DNA from 2 places in the Cellulosimicrobium sp. TH-20 genome. Region 2 is predicted to be linked to the other one. Evidence: predicted binding sites of a transcription regulator. Region 2 holds the regulator's gene; the other holds the start of a gene.

Region 1 (10,787 bases), 1.7 Mb from region 2:
TCGCCGACCAGCAGCGCGAGGTCTACGACGTCGTCCGGCGCGCGCAGCAGGCCGGGGTCGACGCGGTGCGCCCGGGCGCGACGTGCCAGGACGTCGACCGCGCCGCGCGCGCCGTCATCGTCGACGCGGGCTACGGCGAGCAGTTCGTGCACCGCACCGGCCACGGCATCGGCACGACGACGCACGAGCCGCCGTACATGGTGGAGGGCGAGGACCGCCCGATCGAGCCCGGCATGTGCTTCTCCGTCGAGCCGGGGGTCTACCTGCCCGGCCGCTTCGGCGTCCGGATCGAGGACATCGTCGTCGCGTTCCCGCCGGACGTGCCCGACGGCGCACGCCGCCTCAACACCTCGACCCACGACCTGCAGACGGTGCGCTAGCCGTCGGCACGGCGGGCGCGGGACCTCGAGCCGGCACTCCGCCTCAGCCGCTCTGGGCCTCTCCGGCGTCGGCGGCGCGCACACGGTCGTTGCGGATGCCGACCCAGCTGAGCACGCCGCCGAGGACGAGCAGGGCCGCCGTGACGAGGAGCGAGCGGTGGAAGCCGTCGAGGTCGAGCACGCCGCCGACGATCACCCCCGCGAACGCGATGACGACCAGCCCCGCGACGCGCGACACCGCGTTGTTCACCGCGGAGCCGATGCCGGCGTCGGCCGCGGGGATCGAGCCGAGGATCGCCGACGTCAGCGGCGCGACCGTCATCGCGAGGCCCAGGCCGAAGAGCACGAGACCCGGCAGGACCTGGGTGACGTAGACGGCGTCGTCGGTCGTCGTGAGCAGGAGCAGGTAGCCGGCCCCGCCGACGATCGGGCCGAGCGTCATGAACAGGCGCGGGCCGTAGCGGCCCGCGAGCGCCCCGAACCGCGTCGACAGGGCGAGGAGCACGAGCGTGACGGGGAGCTGGGCGAGACCGGCGGCGGTCGCGCTGTACCCGCCGACCTGCTGGAGGAAGAGCGTGACGACGAACCCGCCGAAGTACAGCGCGCCGTAGATCGCCGCGGTCGCGAGGTTGCCCCACGCGAAGTTGCGCACCCGGAACAGGCGCGGCGGCAGCATCGGGTCCGGGGCGCGGCGCTCCCACCCCACGAACGCGGCGAGGCACACGACCCCCACGGCGAACGGCCCCCACACCACGGGGCTCGCCCACCCGAAGCGGCCCTGCTCGATGAGCGCGAACACCGTGCCCGCGAGCCCGACGGCGGCGAGCGTCGCCCCGAGCGTGTCGATGCGCCGTCGCCCACCCGGGCCCGCCGCGGCGCCCGGCTCCTCCGCCGCGGACCGGGGCACGCCGCGCAGCAGCCACAGCGTGACGGCGACGGGGAGCACGTTGATCCAGAAGACCCAGCGCCACGAGATCGCGTCGATGAGGATGCCGCCGAGCAGCGGCCCGACGAGCGACGCGGTGCTGGTCCACGCGGTCCAGGAGCCGATCGCGCGGGCCTGCCGCTCGCCGTCGAACGTGGAGATGATCATGGCGAGCGAGCTGGGCACGAGCAGGGCGCCCGCGACGCCCTGGAGGCCGCGCGCGACGACGAGGACGAGGCCGTCGGGCGCGAGCGCGCACGCGACCGACGTCACGGCGAACCCGACGAGCCCGATCGCCATAATGCGGCGGCGCCCGTGGACGTCCGACAGCGACCCGGCCAGGAGGATGAGCGCGCCGAGCGTGATCATGTACGCGTCGACGACCCACTGCTGCAGCGCGAGACCGGTGACCGGCCCGGTGGTGAGCTCGGCGGAGATCGCGGGCAGCGCGACGTTGACCACCGAGCCGTCCAGGAACGACACGAACGACGCGAGGACCGCGACCACCAGCACCCGCTGCTGCACCGTCACGCCCTCACGCTACGACGGTCGCGGCGATCAGGCGTTGGGAGCGACGTCCGTCCCCGCCCCGCGGCGGCGCGGCACGACGCGCGACGGCGCCGTCCGCCCGGCGGGTCCGGGCACCTCCTCGACCTCGAGGCCGGCGTCCGCGATCATCGCGAGGTCCGCGGCGGCGTCCTGCCCCTCCGCCGTGAGGTAGTCGCCGAGGAACAGCGAGCTGGCGACGTGCAGGGCGAGCGGCTGGAGGGCTCGCAGGTGGAGCTCCCGCCCGGCGCCCAGGCGCAGCTCGGCCCGGGGCAGCGCGAACCGCGCGGCGGCGAGGATCCGCAGGCACCGTTGCGGCGTGAGCTCGTGCCGGCCGGCGAGCGGCGTCCCCTCGAAGGGCACGAGGAAGTTGACCGGGGCGGAGTCCGGGTCGAGCGCCCGCAGCTCCAGGAGCACGTCGACCAGCTGCTCGGGGGTCTCCCCCGCCCCCGCGATGAGCCCCGAGCAGGCCGACAGCCCGGCGCCCTGGACGCGCCGGACGGTCGCGACGCGGTCCGCGTGGTCGTGGGTCGTGCAGATCTCGGGGTAGGCGTCCTCCGACGCGTTGAGGTTGTGGTTGTAGGCGTAGGCGCCCGCGTCGCGCAGGCGCTCGGCCTGGCCGTCGGACAGCAGCCCGAGGCACGCGCAGACCTCGACGCCGGGGTGCTCCTCGACGATCTGGGAGACGACCCCGCAGACGCGGGTCACGTCGCGCTCCGTGGGGCCGCGCCCGCTCGCCACGAGGCACACGCGCGACGCCCCGGCGTCGATGCCCGCGCGCGCCGCACCGAGCGCCTCGGGCGCCCGGAGCCACGTGTACCGCAGGATCTCCGCCGCGGACCCGAGGCGTTGGGAGCAGTACGTGCAGTCCTCGGGGCACAGCCCGGACTTGAGGTTGACGAGGTAGGCGAGCTGCACGCGCCGGCCGAACCACCGGCGTCGGACCCGGGCGGCGGCCGCGACGACGTCCAGGAGGTCGTCGTCGTCGGTCGCGAGGACGGCGAGGAGGCTGTCCGCAGAGGGCACCGCCTCGCGCGTCGTGGCGGTGACGAGGTCGTCGAGCAGTGCGGCGAGGTCCTGGTCCATGGGTCGATCGTGGCGACGCGCACCGCGCGGGCCCGTGCACGATCTCTCCAGCGTCCGGCCGCACGGACGGGAGAGCCCGACGACGCGTTGGTGACGGCCCACAGCACCGGTGCGGCGGGACCGTCGCTCTCCCCCAGGTGCAGGCCGCACCACGCCCGCCGCCGCGGCTCATCCGCGACATACCTAGCGGTAGGTATGGTCGCCCGCTAGGCTGCGGACCATGCCGTCCGACACGCGACCCGAGTCACGCGCGGAGGCGCCCGGCTCGAACCGGGACCGCCTCGTCGCCGCCGCGCAAGAACTGTTCTGGGCCCAGGGCGTCGGCGCGACGAGCCCCCGCCAGGTCCTCGCCGCGAGCGGCGTCGGGCAGGGCAGCCTCTACCACCACTTCCCCACGAAGCACGACCTCGCCGCCGCGGCCGTGCACGCCACGACGACCGCGGGCCTCGACGCCGCGCGCCGCGACCTGGGCGCGCAGGGCTCCGCCGTCGAGCGCCTCGTCCGCTATCTCGAACGCCCGCGGCCCGCGCTCGCCGGCTGCAAGGTCGGGCGCCTCGTGAGCGACCAGGCCGTCATGGACGACGCCGCGCTCGCCGCTGAGGTGCGCGCCTACTTCCGCGGGCTCGTCGACCTGGCCGCCGCCGTCCTCGTCGAGGGCGGGCTGCCCGACGACGCGGCGCGCGACCGCGCGCACGCCGCCGTCGCCGTCGTGCAGGGCGGGTACGTCCTCGCGCGCGCCCTCGACGACCCAGACGCGATGTCCGCCGCCGCGCGGGGCTTCGTCGCCCTGCTCGACCCGCTCCCGACCACCTCGGAGGACGCATGACCGACGCCGACCGCCCGTCCCTGCGCGAGCGCCTGCGCGCCCTGCCCGTCTTCGGCCCCGACCTCCCCGGTCTCGACGTCGACGCCGCACCCGACGACCCGGGCACGCTCTTCGTCCGCTGGCTCGACGACGCGATCGACGCCGGGCTGCCCGCACCGCACGCCGCCACCCTCTCGACCGCCGACGCGAGTGGCCGCGTGGACGCGCGGACGCTCATCCTCAAGGACGTCGACGGCGACGGGTGGGTCTTCGCGACGCGCGCCGACTCCCCCAAGGGCGTCGCGCTCGCGCAGAACCCGAACGCCGCCCTGACGTTCTTCTGGCGCGAGCACGGTCGGCAGGTCCGCGTGCGGGGACCCGTCGTGCCGCTGGACGCCGAGACGTCCGCCGCCGACTTCCTGGACCGGTCCGACTTCTCCCGCGCGACCGCCCTCGCCGGGTCGCAGAGCGCCCCGCTCGCGTCCCGCGCCGCCTACCGCGAGGCGTGGGACGCCGCCCTCGACCGCGTACGGGCGGAGCCCGGGCTCGTCCTCGACGCCTGGACCGCGTACGCGCTCGAGCCGACGAGCGTGGAGTTCTGGGCGTCGTCGGGCGCGGGCCAGACCCGCCTGCGCTACACCGCGGCGTCCGGCGCGCCGACCACCTGGACGAAGGAGCTGCTGTGGCCCTGACCGACGCCCCCGCCCTCACCCCGCCCGACGTCGAGGAGGTCCGGCGCGACGCGCGCGCCGCCCTCGACGCGGTGACCGACGCGGCGCGCGGGCTCGACGCCGCCAGGCTCGACGCGCCGTCGGCACTGCCCGGGTGGTCGCGCAGCCACGTGCTCGCGCACGTCACCGCCATCGGCGAGGCCATGGCGCGCCAGGCCGAGTTCGCCGCGCGCGGCGAGCTCGTCGAGGTGTACGACGGCGGCGCGGCCGGGCGCGAGGACGGCATCCGGACGGGCGCGCTGCGCTCGGTCGCGCAGCACGTCGCGGCGCTCCACGCGCTGGCCGACCGCCTCGACGCCGCGTGGCCCGCCGCCGGGTCCGCCGGGTGGTCCGCGCCGGTGACGTACCGCGACGGCACGGTCGCGGACGCGCTCGTGGCCTGGTGGCGCGAGGTGCGGATCCACGCGGTCGACCTCGACGCGGGCGTCGGCCTCGACTCCTGGCCTCCCGCGCTCGGGCTGCACCTCCTCGACTTCCTCGGGGTCCGGCTCGCGGACGACGTCGTGGTCGAGCTCGACGGGGAACCAGGAGACCTCGTCGTGGGCGCCGGCGGCGTCCACGTCGGGCGGGGCGTTCTCCGCGTCGGACCGGGCGCCCTTCGCGTCGGACCGGGCGGCCTCCGCGTCGGACCGGGCGGCCTCCGCGTGGCTGCCGGACCTGAGCCCGCGGCCGAAGCCGAACCCACGCCCGGGGCCGCAGCCACGCCCGGCCGGGGTGCCGTCGTCGTCCACGGCCGCCTCACCGACGTCGCCGCCTGGCTCGCGGGCCGCACCCCCGGCGCCGAGCCCACCGCCCGCCTCGCGGGTGAGCCCGTGAGCCTTCCCGAGATCGGCCCGTGGCCGTCCCCGTACTCCCCGCCGCAGGAGAACCCCACCCCCGCGAGGTAGAGCCCCGGTCGGCCCAGGTAGAGCCCAGGTCCGCCCAGGTAGAGGCATGGTCGGCTCGTGCACGCGGACCACGGCTCTACCCCGCGAGACCACGGCTCTACCTCGGGAGACCACGGCTCTACCTCGCAGGAGGACGGCTCGGGACCCGTGCTCTCCCTCGCGAGATCGTGGTGCGACCCGGGCGAACGCGGCCGGATCGCGCGGTACGCGACGTCCGACCTGCCCGGCTCGGGACCGAGGTCCCGCGAAAGTGTGACGCACGCCCGTGACGCACCGCACAGTTAGTGCACTCTTTCACAAGCGTAGGATCGACATGTGTCGAGTCGAGCGAGCAACCCCGCAAGCAGCGCAGACCAGATCGACGTAGCCCTCATCGGCGGTGGCATCATGAGCGCCACGCTCGGGGCACTCCTGAAGGTCTTGGAGCCCACCTGGACGGTGCGCATCTACGAGCGCCTGGACGCCGTGGCGCAGGAGTCGTCGAACCCGTGGAACAACGCCGGGACGGGTCACGCCGCCCTGTGCGAGCTGAACTACACGCCGGAGAAGCCGGACGGCTCGATCGACATCACCAAGGCGGTGAAGATCAACGAGCAGTTCGAGGTGTCGCGCGAGTTCTGGCACCACCTGCTCACGACGGGCGCGCTGCCGCAGCCCGCGAGCTTCATCTCCCGCACCCCCCACATGACCTTCGTGCGCGGCGCGGGGAACGTCGACTACCTGCGTCGCCGCTTCGAGACGCTGCGCCGCCACCCGCTGTTCAGCGAGCTCGAGTTCACGGACGACCCGGCGGTCATCGCCGAGTGGGCCCCGCTCCTGGTCGCCGAGCGCGACGGCGACGAGCCGGTCGCGGCCACGCGCGCGACGAGCGGGACGGACGTCGACTTCGGCGCCCTCACCGAGCAGCTCGTCGACTACCTCGTCTCGGAGGGCACGCAGCTCTACCTCGAGCACGAGGTGAAGAACCTCAGGAAGACGAAGGACGGCCGCTGGCGCCTGACGGTCAAGGACCGCTCGTGGAACGCCCCGAAGCGCCGCTCGACCGTCGAGGCCCGGTTCGTGTTCGTCGGCGCCGGCGGCGGCGCGCTGCCGCTGCTCCAGGCGGCCGGCGTCCCGGAGGCGAAGGGCTACGGCGGCTTCCCGATCAGCGGTGAGTTCCTCCGCACGGACGACCCGGAGCTCGTGGCCCAGCACCAGGCGAAGGTCTACGGCAAGGCCGACGTCGGCTCGCCGCCCATGTCGGTCCCGCACCTGGACACGCGCGTCGTCGACGGCAAGACGTACCTGATGTTCGGCCCCTACGCCGGGTTCAGCCCCAAGTACCTCAAGAAGGGCAAGTACCTCGGGCTCTTCACGTCGCTGCGCCTGCACAACCTCGGCTCTATGGTCGGCGCGGGCCTGAAGAACCTCGACCTCACCCAGTACCTGGTGGGCCAGCTCCTCGCGAGCCCGGAGACCAAGTTCACCGCGCTCCAGGGCTTCATGCCCACCGCGCACCCCAAGCACTGGGAGACCATCACCGCAGGCCAGCGCGTCCAGGTGATCAAGAAGGACAAGGACGGCAAGGGCGTCCTCGAGTTCGGCACCGAGGTCATCGCGGCGTCCGACGGCTCGATCGCCGGCCTGCTCGGCGCCTCGCCGGGCGCCTCGACGGCCGTTCCCGCGATGATCGACCTGCTCGAGCGCTGCTTCCCCGCCCGCTTCACCAAGTGGCGCCCGGAGCTCGCGACGATGATCCCGAGCCTCGGCCACGCCCCGTGGGAGGCGCACGAGCTCGAGGGCCTCGACCAGCTCACGGGCGACGCGGACGTCGACGCGGTCGGCTCGCGCGCCTGACCCGAGCGACACCGCTCCCCCGCGAACGGCCCGGACCTCCACGAGGTCCGGGCCGTTCGTGCGTCCGGAGACGCCGCACGCGGTCGAGCGGCGCGTGGCCGGGCGGCTCCGCACGCAAGGGCTCAGCGCGCGAGCGGCGTGGCCGGGCGGCTCCGCACGCGAGGGCTCAGTGCGCGAGCGGCGTGCCCCGGGTCCCCGGCCGCCGCGGCGCGACGGGCGCGTTCGCCCCGGGGCGCCCGCCCGGCACGGCAGGAGCGGCGCGCACGCCGTCGCGCACGGCCGGGTTCGGCACGACGCGCCGCAGCACGAGCTCGGCCGCGACCTCGTGCGGGTCGACGACGGCGCCCGGCTCGACCGGGCGCGACGCCGCGGCGCGCAGGTCGGCGTCCAGGCGCTGCGCGTCACGGTCCCAGCGCTCGCCGTGCACCGACCGGTCCCCGCGCGCGTCCCACGCGGCGCCGTCGGGCCACGCGCCGTCGGACCCGGCGGGGAACCACGGACGGGCCGGGTCCTCGCGCCGGACCGCGAGGGCCGCGACCGTCGGGCCGACGACGAGGAGAAGAACCACCACACCCCAGAAGATGTCCATGGCTCCACCCTCCCGGGGCAGGAGCCGCGCCACGAGTGGCAGCACTGACACCTCTCGACAAGATCCTGCCAGCGGCGTAGCGTGCCGAGCATGGTGCGATCCGTCGCGGCCGTCGTGTGCGACGGCCTGGCCCCGTTCGAGTTCGGCGTCGTGTGCGAGGTCTTCGGCCTCGACCGCAGCGACGACGGCGTCCCGTCGTTCGACTTCCGCGTGTGCGGCCCGGTCGCGGGCCGTGCCGTCCGCACGTCGGTGGGCGCGCACGTCGTGCCCGACCACGACCTCTCCGCGACGGACGACGCGGACCTGGTCGTCGTGCCGGCGATCCGCATCGGGACCGACTACCCGCCCGAGGTGCTCGACGCCGTCCGCCGCGCGTCCGACCGCGGCGCCCTGCTGCTCAGCGTGTGCTCGGGCGTGTTCGTGCTCGCGGCCGCGGGCGTCATCGAGGGGCGGCGGGTGACGACGCACTGGATGCACGCCGACGAGCTGCGCCGTCGCTACCCGAGCCTCGACATCGACCCCGACGTGCTCTTCGTCGACGACGGCAACCTCATCACGAGCGCCGGCACGGCGGCGGGCATCGACGCGTGCCTGCACCTCGTGCGCCGCGAGCTCGGGGCGCGGGTGGCGAACACGATCGCCCGGCGCATGGTCGTGCCGCCCCAGCGCGACGGCGGGCAGCGCCAGTTCATCGAGCGCCCGGTGCCCGAGTGCGAGGAGGACTCGTTCGGGGAGCTGCTGGAGTGGATGACCGACCACCTCGACGAGCCGCTCACCGTGCGCGACCTCGCCCGCCGGGCCCACACCTCCGAGCGCACGTTCGCGCGCGCTTTCGTCGCGCAGACCGGCACGACCCCGCTCGCGTGGCTGACGTCGCAACGCGTCGCGCACGCGCAGTCGCTGCTCGAGGAGTCCTCGCTGGACCTGGAGGAGGTCGCGCGCCGCAGCGGTTTCGGGTCGGCCGCGCTCCTGCGGCACCACTTCCGGCGGGCGGTCGGGATCACGCCGACGGAGTACCGGCAGACCTTCCGGTTCGCCGCCTGACCCCTCCGGGCGAGGTGTCGCTCCTTCGCGACTCCTTCACCCGGCCCCCTCGCGCGCGCAACCTACGGTCCCGTAGGGTGGGGCCATCTGCACGACGAGCACCTGCTCACCTCCGCGGCTGGGAAGTCGACACCGACACCCCTGCGAGGACACATGACCTCTGCCGCAGTGCGCCCGGGCTTCCGGGCCACCCGCCCTCGGACCGACGAGCCCGGCGCCGTCACCAGTACCTACAGCTCACTGTCGCGCACGGTGCGCGACGCGGGCCTGCTCCACCGCACGCACGCCTACTACCTGTGGACCCTCGGGGTCCTCACGCTCGCGCTCGGCGGCGCGGTCGCCGGGTTCGTGCTCCTGGGCGACTCGTGGTTCCAGCTTCTCATCGCCGGGGCGCTCGGCCTGATCCTCACCCAGTTCGCGTTCGTCGCGCACGAGGCCTCGCACCGGCAGGTGTTCGCGTCCGGCCCGGCGAACGACCGCCTCGGGAAGGTGCTGGCCAACGGCGTCGTCGGCATCAGCCACTCGTGGTGGATGAACAAGCACACGCGCCACCACGCGAACCCGAACCGCCGCGGCAAGGACCCGGACATCGCTCCCGACGTCGTCGTGTTCCTCGAGGAGGACGCGGAGGTCGCGAAGGGCTTCCGGGCGGTCATCAACCGCTACCAGGGCTGGCTGTTCTTCCCGCTCCTCACGCTCGAGGGCGTGAACCTGCACGTGCAGGCGTTCCGCTCGCTCCTCGCCGGCGGCCGCGCGCGCGGCGACGTCCGCACGCGCGTCATCGAGATCGTCACCATCACGCTGCGCCTGTCGCTCTACGTCGGCGCGGTCGTCTGGTTCCTGCCGCTCGGCCTCGCGGCCGCCTTCCTGGGCGTCCAGCTCGCCGTCTTCGGCGTCTACATGGGGGCGTCGTTCGCCCCCAACCACAAGGGCATGGCGATCATCCCCGCCGACAGCAAGATCGACTTCCTGTCCAAGCAGGTCCTCACCTCGCGGAACATCCGCGGCGGCTGGTGGATGAACATCCTCATGGGCGGGCTCAACTTCCAGATCGAGCACCACCTGTTCCCGAGCATGCCGCGCCCGCACCTCGCGCGGGCCCGCGAGATCGTGCGCGAGCACTGCGCGCACCTCGGCCTGCCGTACACGGAGACGAGCCTCGTGCAGTCCTACGCGATCGTCGTCCGGTACCTCAACCGCGTGGGGCTCTCGGCGCGCGACCCGTTCGACTGCCCGATGTTCCGCCAGCTCCGCCGGGTCTGACCGACCCCCCTGCTGCACGACGACCCGCTGCACGACGACCCGCTGCACGACGCCCCGCGCCCGACGGCGCGCGCGGGGCACGTCAGGCGGACGCCGCGTGCCCGTGGCGCCAGTACCCGACGAAGTCGACGTGCGCCTTCGGCACGCCCCGGTCGTTGACCAGGTGGCGGCGCACGCCCGTCGCGAGCGCCGACTCCCCGACCGCGTACGCGTAGACGGGGCCGGCGGGCAGGTCGGCCGACCGTACGGCGTCGAGCGCGAGGTGGCCCGGCTGCAGGTCGAGGCCGCCGCCGCCCGCCGGCCGCGCGCCGTCGCGCGCCAGCCAGCGCAGCTCGACGCCCGCGGGCACGCGGAATTCCTGGGCGTCCGCCGCCTCGGGGACCTCGACCACCGCGAGGCCGCGCGCGTCGTCGGGCAGGGACTCGCAGATCCCCGCGACGGCGGGCAGCCCGGTCTCGTCGGCGACGAGGAGCGTCCAGTCGTGCGGGACGCGCGGGTGGTAGCCGATCCCCTGGTCGAGCAGGCCCACGCGGTCCCCCGGCTCGGCGGACAGCGCGAACGAGGACGCGGGCCCCGCGTCGCCGTGCACGACGAAGTCCACGTCCAGCTCGCGCAGGTCCGGGCGCACGGCCCGCACGGTGTAGTTCCGCACCCACGGCCGGCGCGCCTTGGGCGTGGCGAGGTACTGGACGTAC
Region 2 (10,787 bases):
GGACGAGCGACGACGGGCGGAACCAGGCGCCGTTCTCGAACGTGTCGTAGTCGACGACCGCGTTCGCGAACCCGCGGCCCTCGGTGACGATGGCCTGGCCGCGGTAGTGCAGGAGCTGGCCGGTCGCGACCGCGACGAGCAGCCCGACGAGGGACAGGTGGAACAGCAGGTTCCCGGTCTCGCGCAGGTACCCGCGCTCCGCGGAGACCGTCCGCGCGGCGGGCCGGGCGGCGGCGCGTCCGCGGGCGGGCGTCGCGTCCTCGGCGCCGGTGTCGACGCGGAAGGTCGGGAGCCAGGACAGGCGTCCGCGCAGGTGCGTGCTCGCCGCCTCGACGACCTCGTCGGGCGTCGCGTCCGTGACGGCGCGGCCCTGCGCGGGGAACCGGTCGAAGCGGCGGGGCGTGCGCGGCGGGCGGGAGCGCAGCGCCTGCAGGTGCGCCTTCGTCCGCGGCAGGATGCACCCGACGAGCGAGACGAACAGCAGGATGTAGATCGCCGAGAACCACACCGACGCGTAGACGTCGAAGAAGCCGAGACGGTCGAGCCACTCCCCCGTGGTGGGGTTCTCCTGGAGGTAGCGCAGCACCGCCGCCGGGTCCTGCGGGCGCTGCGGCAGGACCGAGCCGGGCACCGCGGCGACCGCGAGCAGCATGAGGAGCATGAGCGCGACGCGCATGCTCGTGAGCTGGCGCCACGTCCAGCGCAGCGCACCGCGCCACCCGAGCGACGGGAGCGCCGGGCCGCCGTCGCCTCCCGCGCCGCCCTTCCCGCCCGACGGCGTCCGCTCCCCCGGGCCGTCGCCCGCGGAGAACGCGTCGTCGATGCCCTCGGGGCGGTAGCCCGTCCGCACGGTCGTGCCGGCCTTCTCGGCCTTCTCGGCCTGCTCGGCCTGCTCGCTGTTCCCGGGCTCCCCGGTCCGCCGGCTCATCTCACACCACCGTCACGTATCCGCCGATCCAGCCCTGCAGCGACGTCGTCCACGTCGTCCACAGGCCCGTGACCAGCGCCAGACCGATGAGCACCAGCAGCCCGCCGCCGATCCGCATGATCGCGAGACGGTGCCGGCGCAGGAACCCGAGCATGCGCTGCGAGCTCTGCAGCCCCAGCGCGATGAGGAGGAAGGGCACGCCCAGCCCGAGGCAGTACGCGACGCCGAGGATCGCGCCGCGCCCCGCCGACGCCTCGCTGAGCGACAGCGCCTGGACGGCAACGAGCGTCGGGCCGAGGCACGGGGTCCAGCCGAGGCCGAACACGATGCCGAGCAGGGGCGCCCCCCACAGCCCGGCCTGCGGGCTCACGTGCAGGCGCCGCTCGCGCTGGAGGAAGGGCAGGGAGCCGAGGAACGCGAAGCCCATGAGGATGACGACCACGCCGAGCACGCGCGTGATGACGTCCTCCCAGCGGACCAGGTGCACGCCGATCGCGCCCGCCGCGAACATGAGCGCCACGAACACGAGCGTGAACCCGGCGACGAACAGCCCGACCCCCGCGAGCACGCGGCCCCGGCTCGGTGCCGCGACCCGGGTGGCCGTCGTCGTGCCCCCGGACGCCTTGCCCCCGCTGCCGGTGGTGGCCGCGGCCATGCCCGAGACGTAGCCGACGTACCCCGGCACGAGCGGCAGCACGCACGGGGACGCGAACGAGACGAGGCCCGCGATGACCGCGACGGGCACCGCGAGCAGCATCGAGCCGCTCCACACGGTCGTCGCGAAGGTGTCGCCGATGCTCGACGCGGCGGCCGCGGGGACCGCGGCGGCGAGGGGCGTGAGGACGGGCACGGTCAGCCCTCGGCGAGGACGTCGTCGACCAGGGCGGTGAGCGTCGAGCCCTCGACGAGCCCGATGACGCGCGCCGCGACGCGGCCCTCGCGGTCGAGCACGACGGTGGACGGCACGGCCTGGAGCGGGACGGTGCCCGAGAGCGCCGCGACGACCTCGCCGGAACGGTCGTCGATCGACGGGTAGGGGACGTCGAACCGGCGCTGGAACGCCTGGGCGGCGCCCGCCTCGTCGGTCGTGTTGATCCCGAGCACCTGCACGCCGTCGTCGGCGCGGTCGTTGGCGAGCGCCACGAGGTCGGGCGCCTCGGCCCGGCACGGCGCGCACGCCGCGTACCAGGTGTTGAGCACGACGACGTCCCCGAGCCACGCGCTCGTGTCGACCTGCTCGCCCTCGTAGTCCGTGCCCGTGAGCGCGACGACGTCGCCGCGCTCGTCGGCGTCCCACGTGCGGACCGACCCGTCGCCCGAGACGAAGCCCTGCCCCACGACGTCGGTCGAGGCGCCGGAGTCCTGCGCGCACGCCGCGAGACCGAGGGCCGCGGCGAGCACGACGGCGCCCGTCAGCGCACGGCGCACGGGTCGCCGACGCGACGGCAGGGCAGCGGCCCGCGCCTCGACGGAGAGGGGGCGCGCGGCACGCGCGCGCGAGTCGGCGGTCACGACGGCATCACGGGACGCACCCTGCCCGCGCTTCCTGAACGGGACCTGAGAGACGTGACCTCCGCCACGCCCGAACCGTGCAGTTCGGACGCGACGGCCGTGGCGACAGCGCTGGACATGACCGACGTCACGCCCCGGAGACGGTCGCCGCGCCCGGGAGGAGGTCCGCGACCGGCTCGGTGTAGTGGAGGCCGACCAGGCGGTCGTCCTCGAAGTGCAGCGACGTGAGCGACGCGAGCGAGCACTCGCGCTTGCGCGGGTCGTGCCAGAGCCGGCGGTTCTCGAAGCTCAGGCGCGTGAGCCACACCGGGAGCTGGTGGCTGACGAGCAGCGCCTCGTGCCCGGCCGCCTTGTCCCGCGCGTCGGCGACGGCGGCCCGCATGCGCGCGACCTGCTCCACGTACGGCTCGCCCCACGAGGGGCGGAACGGGTTCCACAGGTAGGGCCAGTGCTGCGGGTGCCGCAGCGAGCCGTCCCCGACGCCGAAGGTCTTGCCCTCGAAGTGGTTCGCGGCCTCGATGAGCCGCTCGTCCGTGCCCAGCTCGAGCCCGAACGCCTCGGCGGCAGGCGTCGCGGTCTCCTGCGCGCGCTGCAGCGGCGAGGCCACGACGACCGTGAGGTCGGCGCGGGGGCGCGACGTGCCGTCGGGCCCGGGCTCGCCCGCGAGGTGCGCGGCGACGCGGCGGGCCATCTCGTGGCCGCGCTCGGAGAGGTGGTAGCCGGGGATCCGGCCGTAGAGGACGCCGTCGGGGTTGTGGACCTCGCCGTGGCGCAGGAGGTGGACGATGGTGGAGACCATGCCCACCAGTGTCCCGCACTCGGGGCGAGCGCACGCCACCGCGAGCCGGTGCGACGGGCCGGGACGGGTGGTCAGGCGTCGCGGTCGGCCTTGCACGCCTCCGCGACGGCCGCCATCGCCTCGCCCAGCGCCCGGAACTGCTCCGGCGTGAGCACGTCGACCAGGTACCGGCGCACGGCCGCCACGTGGGCGGGCGCCGACGCGACGAGCACGCGGTAGCCCTCGCTCGTCATCGCGCAGTTCACGCCCCGACGGTCGCCCGAGCTCGCGGAGCGCCGGACCAGTCCGCGCGCCTCCATGCGCGCGACGGTGTGCGTCACGCGGCTGCGCGAGCGGGCGAGCCCGTCCGCGAGCGCCGACATGCGCAGGGTGTGGTCGGGGCTCTCGGAGAGACGCACGAGCAGCTCGTACTCGTTGAGCGACACCTCGGACCGTTCCTCGTGGTCCCGGCCGAGCGCCTCGATGAAGCGCACGGTCCCGTCGAGGTACGCGCGCCACAGGCGCTGCTGCTCCGCGTCGAGCCAGCGCGGCTCGGCGGCGGGGGCTGCGGGGGTGCGGACGGTGCTCGCCGTCGGGGTGTCGACGTCGTTGCGGGTCATGGGTCCTCGGCGGTGCGGGGGCGGTCGGGGGCGTGGGGGCGTCGCGAACATTGTTCCACCCCACGGGAATAGACGGACCGAGGGGTGCTGTTGATACGCTCGTTCCGAAGTTGAACGTTCAACCACTTGGTCCGCCCGGACCCCGACCACCCGCAGGAGCACCCATGGCCTCGTCGCTGCCCGCCGGCCTCACGACCGGTACCTACGCCCTCGACGCGTCGCACTCGCAGGCGTCGTTCACCGTCCGCCACGCCGGGATCTCGAAGGTCCGCGGCACCCTCGCGATCACCGACGGCACGATCACCGTCGGCGACGACCTCGAGTCGACGTCCGTGACCGCCCAGCTCGACGCCGCGTCCGTGAGCACGGGCGACGAGAACCGCGACAACCACCTGCGCAGCGCCGACTTCTGGGACGCGGAGAACAAGCCGACGTGGACGTTCACGTCGACGCGCATCACGGGCGACGGCGACGACTACGTCGTGGCCGGCGACCTGACGATCAACGGCGTCACCAAGCCGGTCGAGCTCGAGACGGAGTTCGCGGGCACCGCGACCGACCCGTTCGGCAACCCGCGCGCCGGCTTCGAGGCGACCACCGAGATCTCGCGCAAGGAGTTCGGCCTCACCTGGAACGCCGCGCTCGAGACCGGCGGGGTGCTCGTCGGCGACAAGATCAAGATCGCGCTCGACGTCTCGGCCATCAAGCAGGCCTGACCGTCGTCCCGGGCACGTCCCGGGCGAGACCGGCACCCTCCGGCAGGGGAGCCGCCCCGAGGGGCCGCGTGCACCGGCACGCGGCCCTTCGTCGTCCCCGGGTCCGGACGCCGGGGCCGCTCAGCGCTCCTGCGACGCCGCGAGGGCGCGGGCCTGCGAGTGGAACGCGAGGATCTGCAGCTCGCTGCCGACGTCGACGCCGCGCACGTCGACGTCCGCCGGGACCTGGAGCGCACGCGGCGCGAAGTTGAGGATCTCGCGCACCCCCGCCGCGACCACGCGGTCCGCGACCGCCTGCGCGTGCGCCGCGGGCGTCGCGAGGACGACGATCGACACCTTCTCGCGCTCCACGACCTCCTCGAGCGCGTCGACGTGCTCGACGACGAGGCCCGCGGCCCGCGTCCCGACGACGTCCGGCGACGCGTCGAGGAGCGCCGCCACGTGGAAGCCGCGCTGCTCGTAGCCCGAGTAGTTCGCGAGCGCGTGCCCCAGGTTGCCGATCCCGACGATCGCGATGCGGTGCTCGTCGACGAGGCCCAGGGCCTCGGTGATGTACTGCGCGAGCGAGTCGACGTCGTAGCCCACGCCGCGCGTGCCGAACGAGCCGAGGAACGACAGGTCCTTGCGCAGCTGGGCCGGGCCCACGCCGGACAGCTCCGCGAGCTCGACCGACGACGTCGTCCCGACGCCCCGCGCCACGAGGTCCCGCAGCGCGCGCAGGTAGGACGGGAGCCGCGCCACCGTCGCGCTCGGGATCCCCGGCGCCGTCACCTCACCGACTACCTGCTCAGCCACCGTCACTCCGTCGTCCAGGGACCGTCCTCGTCGACGGTCACGCTCCACGGGAGGAATCATCCCAGGTCCGCGCGCGGCGCCGAAATCCGGGCCACCGCACGCGCCAGCCGGCGCGCGTCCACGCGCCAGAACCCCTGCTGCACCCCGCCGACCGTGACGACCGGCACGTACTCGCCGTACTGCTCGCGCAGGGCCGGGTCCGTGCCCGGCGCGTCCAGGTCGACCTCCGCCCACGCGACGCCCGCCTCGGCGCACACGGCCTCGACGACCGTCCGCGCGTCGTCGCACAGGTGACAGCCCGCGCGGCCGAACAGCAGGACGGGGGCGGGGGCGTCGGAGGTGCTCACGCCTCCCAGGGTACGAGGCCCCGGCAGGCCGACCGCCTAGAGTGGAGGCATGGCGACGTCTCCCGGCCCGGGCCCCGACCCGACCTCCCGGCCGACGCTCCCCGAGGAGGCGCCCGCGCGCGCGCCCGGGCCGCCGCACCGCACCGCCGCGTTCTTCGACGTCGACAACACGATCATCCGCGGCGCCTCGTCGTTCCACCTCGCGCGCGCCCTGTACCAGCGCGAGTTCTTCTCGACGCTCGACATCGTGCGCTTCGCCGTGCACCAGGCCCGGTACCTCGTGTTCGGCGAGAACAAGCAGCAGATCGACCGCATCCGGTCGCGCGCGCTCGCGCTCATCGCGGGGCGCTCCGTCGCCGAGGTCACCGCGATCGGCGAGGAGGTCTACGACACCGTCCTGTCGCTGCGCATCTACCCCGGCACGCGCCGCCTGCTCGACGAGCACCTCGCCGCCGGGCACCAGGTGTGGCTCGTCTCCGCGACCCCCGTCGAGATCGGCGAGCTCATCGCGCGCCGGCTCGGGACGACGGGCGCACTCGGCACCGTCGCGGAGCACGAGGACGGCTTCTACACGGGACGGCTCGTCGGCGACATGATGCACGGCCGCGCGAAGGCTGCCGGGGTGCGGGCGCTCGCCGAGCGCGAGGACATCGACCTCGAGGCGTCGTACGCGTACGGCGACTCGCTCAACGACGTCACGATGATGGAGGCCGTGGGGCACCCGTGCCCCATCAACCCGGACGCCCGCCTGCGCCGCCACGCGCAGGACGTCGGCTGGCCCATCCGCGAGTTCCGCGGGCGCCGCCGCCGCGTCGCCCGCAGCAGCGTCCGCACCGCGAGCTGGGCCGGCGCCGCCTGGGCCGCCGCGCTCGTCCTGCGCTCGGTGCGCCGCGCCGTCGACCGGCGCATCGCCCGCCTCTGACCCCGCCCGGGCCGCGCCCGGAGACGCGTCGAGCCCGGTCCCTCGGGAGGGACCGGGCTCGACGACGGGTCGGCGCGTCAGGACGCGCGCGACGTCACTTCTTGTTGCGACGCTGGTGACGCGTCTTGCGAAGCAGCTTGCGGTGCTTCTTCTTGGCCATGCGCTTGCGGCGCTTCTTGATGACGGAGCCCATACGGTCCTCGCAATGCTCGAGCGGCGTGTCGGTCGGCGACCGGTCGACCGGCCGCGGGTGGTCCACGGTTGATCGGGGCCCCGGCGACCACGAGGGCGCCGCAAGCCGACCAACACGAGAGAAATCCGCCCCCTAGCCTACCCGCTCGCGCCCGTGCCCCGGTACGCGACCGGTCGCGGGGCGTCTCAGTCGAAGTGCGCGTCGAGGCCCAGCAGCGGGAAGACGGCCCGGCGCGTGGCCGCGACGGCGCGGTCGACGTCGTCGTCCGGGTCGTACCCGCTGCTCCACCGCCGGACCTCGACCTCGGGCCCGAACGCGAGCGGCGCGTCGAACCCGGCGACCTCCGCCACGCGCTCGCGCCACTCCGCGGGCAGGGGCACGCCCGCGGTGACGGGCCGGTGCACGACCTCCCCCACGACGGCCGACCACACGAGCGGCACGACGCGCGCGATCGCGTACCCGCCCCCGCCGAGCGCGAGCCACCGCCCGTCGGTCAGCTCGTGCGCGAGCCCGTGCATCCAGGTGGCGGCCGTGCGCTGCGCGTCGACGGACACGTCGAGGTCGGACAACGGGTCCTCGCCGTGCGCGTCGCACCCGTGCTGGGTGACGAGCACCTCGGGACGGAACGCGCGCAGCACGGGCGGCACGACGGCGTCGACCGCGCGCAGCCAGCGGGCGCCGTCGGTGCGGCGCGGGAGCGCGACGTTGACCGCCGTCCCCTCGGCGCCGGGGCCCCCGAGGTCGGTCGGGTGGCCCGTCCCGGGGAAGAGCGTCGCGCCGCTCTGGTGGACGGAGACGGTGAGGACGCGCGGGTCGTCCCAGAACGCCTCCTCGACGCCGTCGCCGTGGTGGGCGTCGAGGTCGACGTACGCGACGCGCTCGACGCCGTCGTCGAGCAGGCGCCGGATCGCGACGGCCGCGTCGTTGTAGACGCAGAAGCCCGACGCCGCGCCCGCCTTCGCGTGGTGCATGCCGCCCGCGACGTTCACCGCGTGCCGGGTGCGACCCGCCGCGATCTCGCCCGCCGCCTCGTACGAGCCCGCGACGATCCGCGCGGCGGCCTCGTGCATCCCGCGGAAGACCGGGTCGTCCTCGGTGCCGAGGCCGCGGGCCGGGTCGGGCGTGCCGTGCTCCGACGCCGCGCGCACCGCCGCGACGTACGCGGGCTCGTGCACGAGCTCGAGCACGTCGTCGGGCGCGGGCTCGGGCCGCACGACCCGCAGGTCCGCGTCGTCGTCGAGCAGGCCGAGGGCGCGCACGAGCCCCATCGTCAGGTCGAGCCGGGCCGGCGCCATGGGGTGGCCGGGACCGAAGTCGTAGCCGAGGAGCTCGGGGCTCCACACGACGCAGGCTCCGGGCGCCGCAGCCGCCCCGGTCGGGGCGGGCGACGACGTCGGGTCGGTCGTGGGCATGGCTCACGGTAACGCCCGACGGCGCGCCCCCGCCCCACCGACCGCGCGCCGGACCACGCAGGGCCGCCGGTCCGGGCGTTCCGCCGGGTCTCCACGAGCCCCGGTGCGGCGTCCGGGCCCGCGACCGGGCATGATGTCCCGGCGCCGGAGCGGCGACATGACGGGCCACCGGGCCCGTGGCAGAGTGGCGCGAGTGGTGAGGGAGGCTCCATGCCGACGAGCATGACCGGGCGCCTGTTCCGGGGGCGGGAGATCGTCGACCGCCTCGCCCGGCAGTCCCCCGCCCGCCTCGCCGTCACCGTGTTCGCCGCCGTCATCGCCGTCTTCACCGCCCTGCTCATGGCGCCCTGGGCGACGGCGAACGGCCGGTCCGCGCCGTTCGTCGACGCGTTCTTCACCGCCACGTCCGCCGTGTGCGTCACCGGTCTCGTCGTGGTCCCCACGGGGACCTACTGGTCGGGGTACGGGCAGGTCGTCATCCTGCTCGGCATCAAGATCGGCGGCCTCGGCGTCATGACGCTCGCGTCGATCCTCGGCATGGCCGTGTCCCGGCGCATCGGCCTCACGCAGAAGCTCCTCACCGCGTCGGAGACGAAGACGACGCGGCTCGGCGAGGTCGGCTCGCTCGTGCGGGTCGTCATCATCACGTCAACCTCGCTCGAGCTCCTCATCGCGCTGCTCCTGCTGCCGCGGTTCGTCGTGCTGGAGGAGACGTTCGGCGAGGCCGCGTGGCACGGCATCTTCTACGGCATCTCCGCCTTCAACAACGCGGGGTTCATCCCGACGGAGCACGGTCTCGCGCCGTACGTCGGCGACTGGATGCTGTGCCTGCCGATCATCCTCGGCGTGTTCATCGGGTCCCTCGGCTTCCCCGTCATCCTCAACGTCATGCGCAACCGCCGCCGCGCCTCCAAGTGGAGCCTGCACACCAAGCTCACCCTCACCACGAGCGCGGCGCTCGTCGTCGTAGGCACGGTGCTCTTCGCGGCCGTCGAGTGGGGGAACCAGCGGACCCTCGGGCCCCTCGACCTCGGCGAGAAGCTGCTCGCGTCGCTCTTCGCCGGCGTCATGCCGCGCTCCGGCGGCTTCTCGACCGTGGACACCGGCGGCATGCACGAGGCGAGCTGGCTCATCACCGACGCGCTGATGTTCGTCGGCGGCGGCTCCGCGTCGACCGCGGGCGGCATCAAGGTCACGACGCTCGCCGTCATGCTCATCGCCATCGTGTCCGAGGCCCGCGGCGACCGGGACATGGAGGCGTTCGGGCGACGCATCCCGCGCGACACCCTCCGGCTCGCGGTCGCGGTGTCGTTCGTCGGCGCGACGGCGGTGCTCCTGTCGAGCCTGCTCCTGCTGGAGATCACCGGCGAGACGCTCGACGTCATCCTCTTCGAGACCATCTCCGCGTTCGCGACCGTCGGCCTGTCGACCGGCATCACGCCCGACCTGCCCGACGCCGGGAAGTACGTCCTCATCGCGCTCATGTTCGTCGGGCGCACGGGCACCATGACGTTCGCCGCCGCGCTCGCCCTGCGCGACCGCCGCCGCATCGTGCGCTACCCCGAGGAGCGCCCCATCATCGGGTGAGCAGGCCCGCCCGGCGGCGCGACCGCCGGACGCGACCGCCGCACGAGACCTCACCGACACGCCAGACACCGCACCACCGGACCGACGAAAGGCCCCACCGTGACCGACCCGTTCACCCGCGCCGCCGACGGGAAGGACGGCGCGTCCGCGGACCCCGTCGCCCAGCGCATCGTCGAGCGCGGCCGCGCGGAGCGCGCGCGCCGGGACGAGGCGAAGGCCCCGCGCAAGGACGCGGGCGTCCTCGTCATCGGCCTCGGCCGCTTCGGGACCGCGATCGCCGCGACGCTGGACCGTCTCGGGCAGGACGTGCTCGCCGTCGAGCGCGACCCCGACCTCGTCGCCCAGTGGAGCGGACAGCTCCCGCTCGTCGAGGCCGACGCCTCCAACCCGGTCGCGCTCGAGCAGCTCGGCGCACGCGACTTCCCCGTCGCGGTCGTGGGCGTGGGCACGTCGCTCGAGGCGAGCGTGCTCATCACCGGAAACCTCGTCGACCTCGGCACGCCCCAGATCTGGGCCAAGGCGATCTCGGCGGAGCACGGGCGCATCCTCCAGCGCATCGGCGCGCACCACGTCGTGTTCCCCGAGGCCGACGCCGGCTCACGCGTCGCGCACCTCGTCTCCGGGAAGCTGCTCGACTACATCGAGGTCGAGGACGGGTTCACGATCGTCAAGATGCGGCCGCCCCGCGAGGTGCAGGGGTTCACGCTCGCGCAGTCGAAGGTGCGCGAGCGGTACGGCGTCACCGTGATCGGCGTGAAGTCGCCCGGCGAGGAGTTCCTCTACGCGACCCCCGAGACCCGGATCAGCGCGAACGACCTGCTCATCGTGTCGGGTCACGCCGACCTCCTGGAGCGGTTCGCCGCTCGGCCGTGAGGGTCGGGTTCGATCGGGTTCACAGCCCGCGGGTCGGGCCCGCGGTGGGGTCGGACCGTGCGCTCGGACTGGCGCACCGTCGCCCTGGTCTTCCGGGCGAAGGT

What was found. Region 2 encodes Rex, which represses fermentation and respiration genes when NADH is low (regulators of the CRP and FNR family bind a similar motif). Its sites were predicted from a motif close to CTTGTGAANNNNTTCACAAG; they were not measured.
Region 1: the regulator Rex is predicted to act here: its motif matches at 5,642-5,661, upstream of mqo (malate dehydrogenase (quinone)).

The regions. Positions count from the first base shown of each region.
Region 1 is NZ_CP020857.1:2,381,661-2,392,447, reverse strand. It holds gene B8281_RS10530 (aminopeptidase P family protein) at 1-380, shown strand, start outside; gene B8281_RS10525 (MFS transporter) at 424-1,836, opposite strand; gene bioB (biotin synthase BioB) at 1,864-2,937, opposite strand; gene B8281_RS10515 (TetR/AcrR family transcriptional regulator) at 3,158-3,763, shown strand; gene B8281_RS10510 (pyridoxal 5'-phosphate synthase) at 3,760-4,434, shown strand; gene B8281_RS10505 (maleylpyruvate isomerase family mycothiol-dependent enzyme) at 4,425-5,360, shown strand; gene mqo (malate dehydrogenase (quinone)) at 5,676-7,196, shown strand; gene B8281_RS10495 (hypothetical protein) at 7,363-7,785, opposite strand; gene B8281_RS10490 (helix-turn-helix domain-containing protein) at 7,876-8,829, shown strand; gene B8281_RS10485 (acyl-CoA desaturase) at 8,983-10,092, shown strand; gene B8281_RS10480 (siderophore-interacting protein) at 10,175-10,787, opposite strand, start outside.
Region 2 is NZ_CP020857.1:4,073,736-4,084,522, forward strand. It holds gene B8281_RS18195 (cytochrome c biogenesis protein ResB) at 1-928, opposite strand, end outside; gene B8281_RS18200 (cytochrome c biogenesis CcdA family protein) at 930-1,724, opposite strand; gene B8281_RS18205 (TlpA disulfide reductase family protein) at 1,781-2,356, opposite strand; gene B8281_RS18210 (histidine phosphatase family protein) at 2,568-3,239, opposite strand; gene B8281_RS18215 (MarR family winged helix-turn-helix transcriptional regulator) at 3,311-3,838, opposite strand; gene B8281_RS18220 (YceI family protein) at 4,003-4,554, shown strand; gene B8281_RS18225 (redox-sensing transcriptional repressor Rex) at 4,675-5,349, opposite strand; gene B8281_RS18230 (glutaredoxin family protein) at 5,406-5,696, opposite strand; gene B8281_RS18235 (HAD family phosphatase) at 5,746-6,618, shown strand; gene B8281_RS18240 (30S ribosomal protein bS22) at 6,713-6,811, opposite strand; gene B8281_RS18245 (acetoin utilization protein AcuC) at 6,997-8,223, opposite strand; gene B8281_RS18250 (TrkH family potassium uptake protein) at 8,434-9,810, shown strand; gene B8281_RS18255 (TrkA family potassium uptake protein) at 9,979-10,683, shown strand.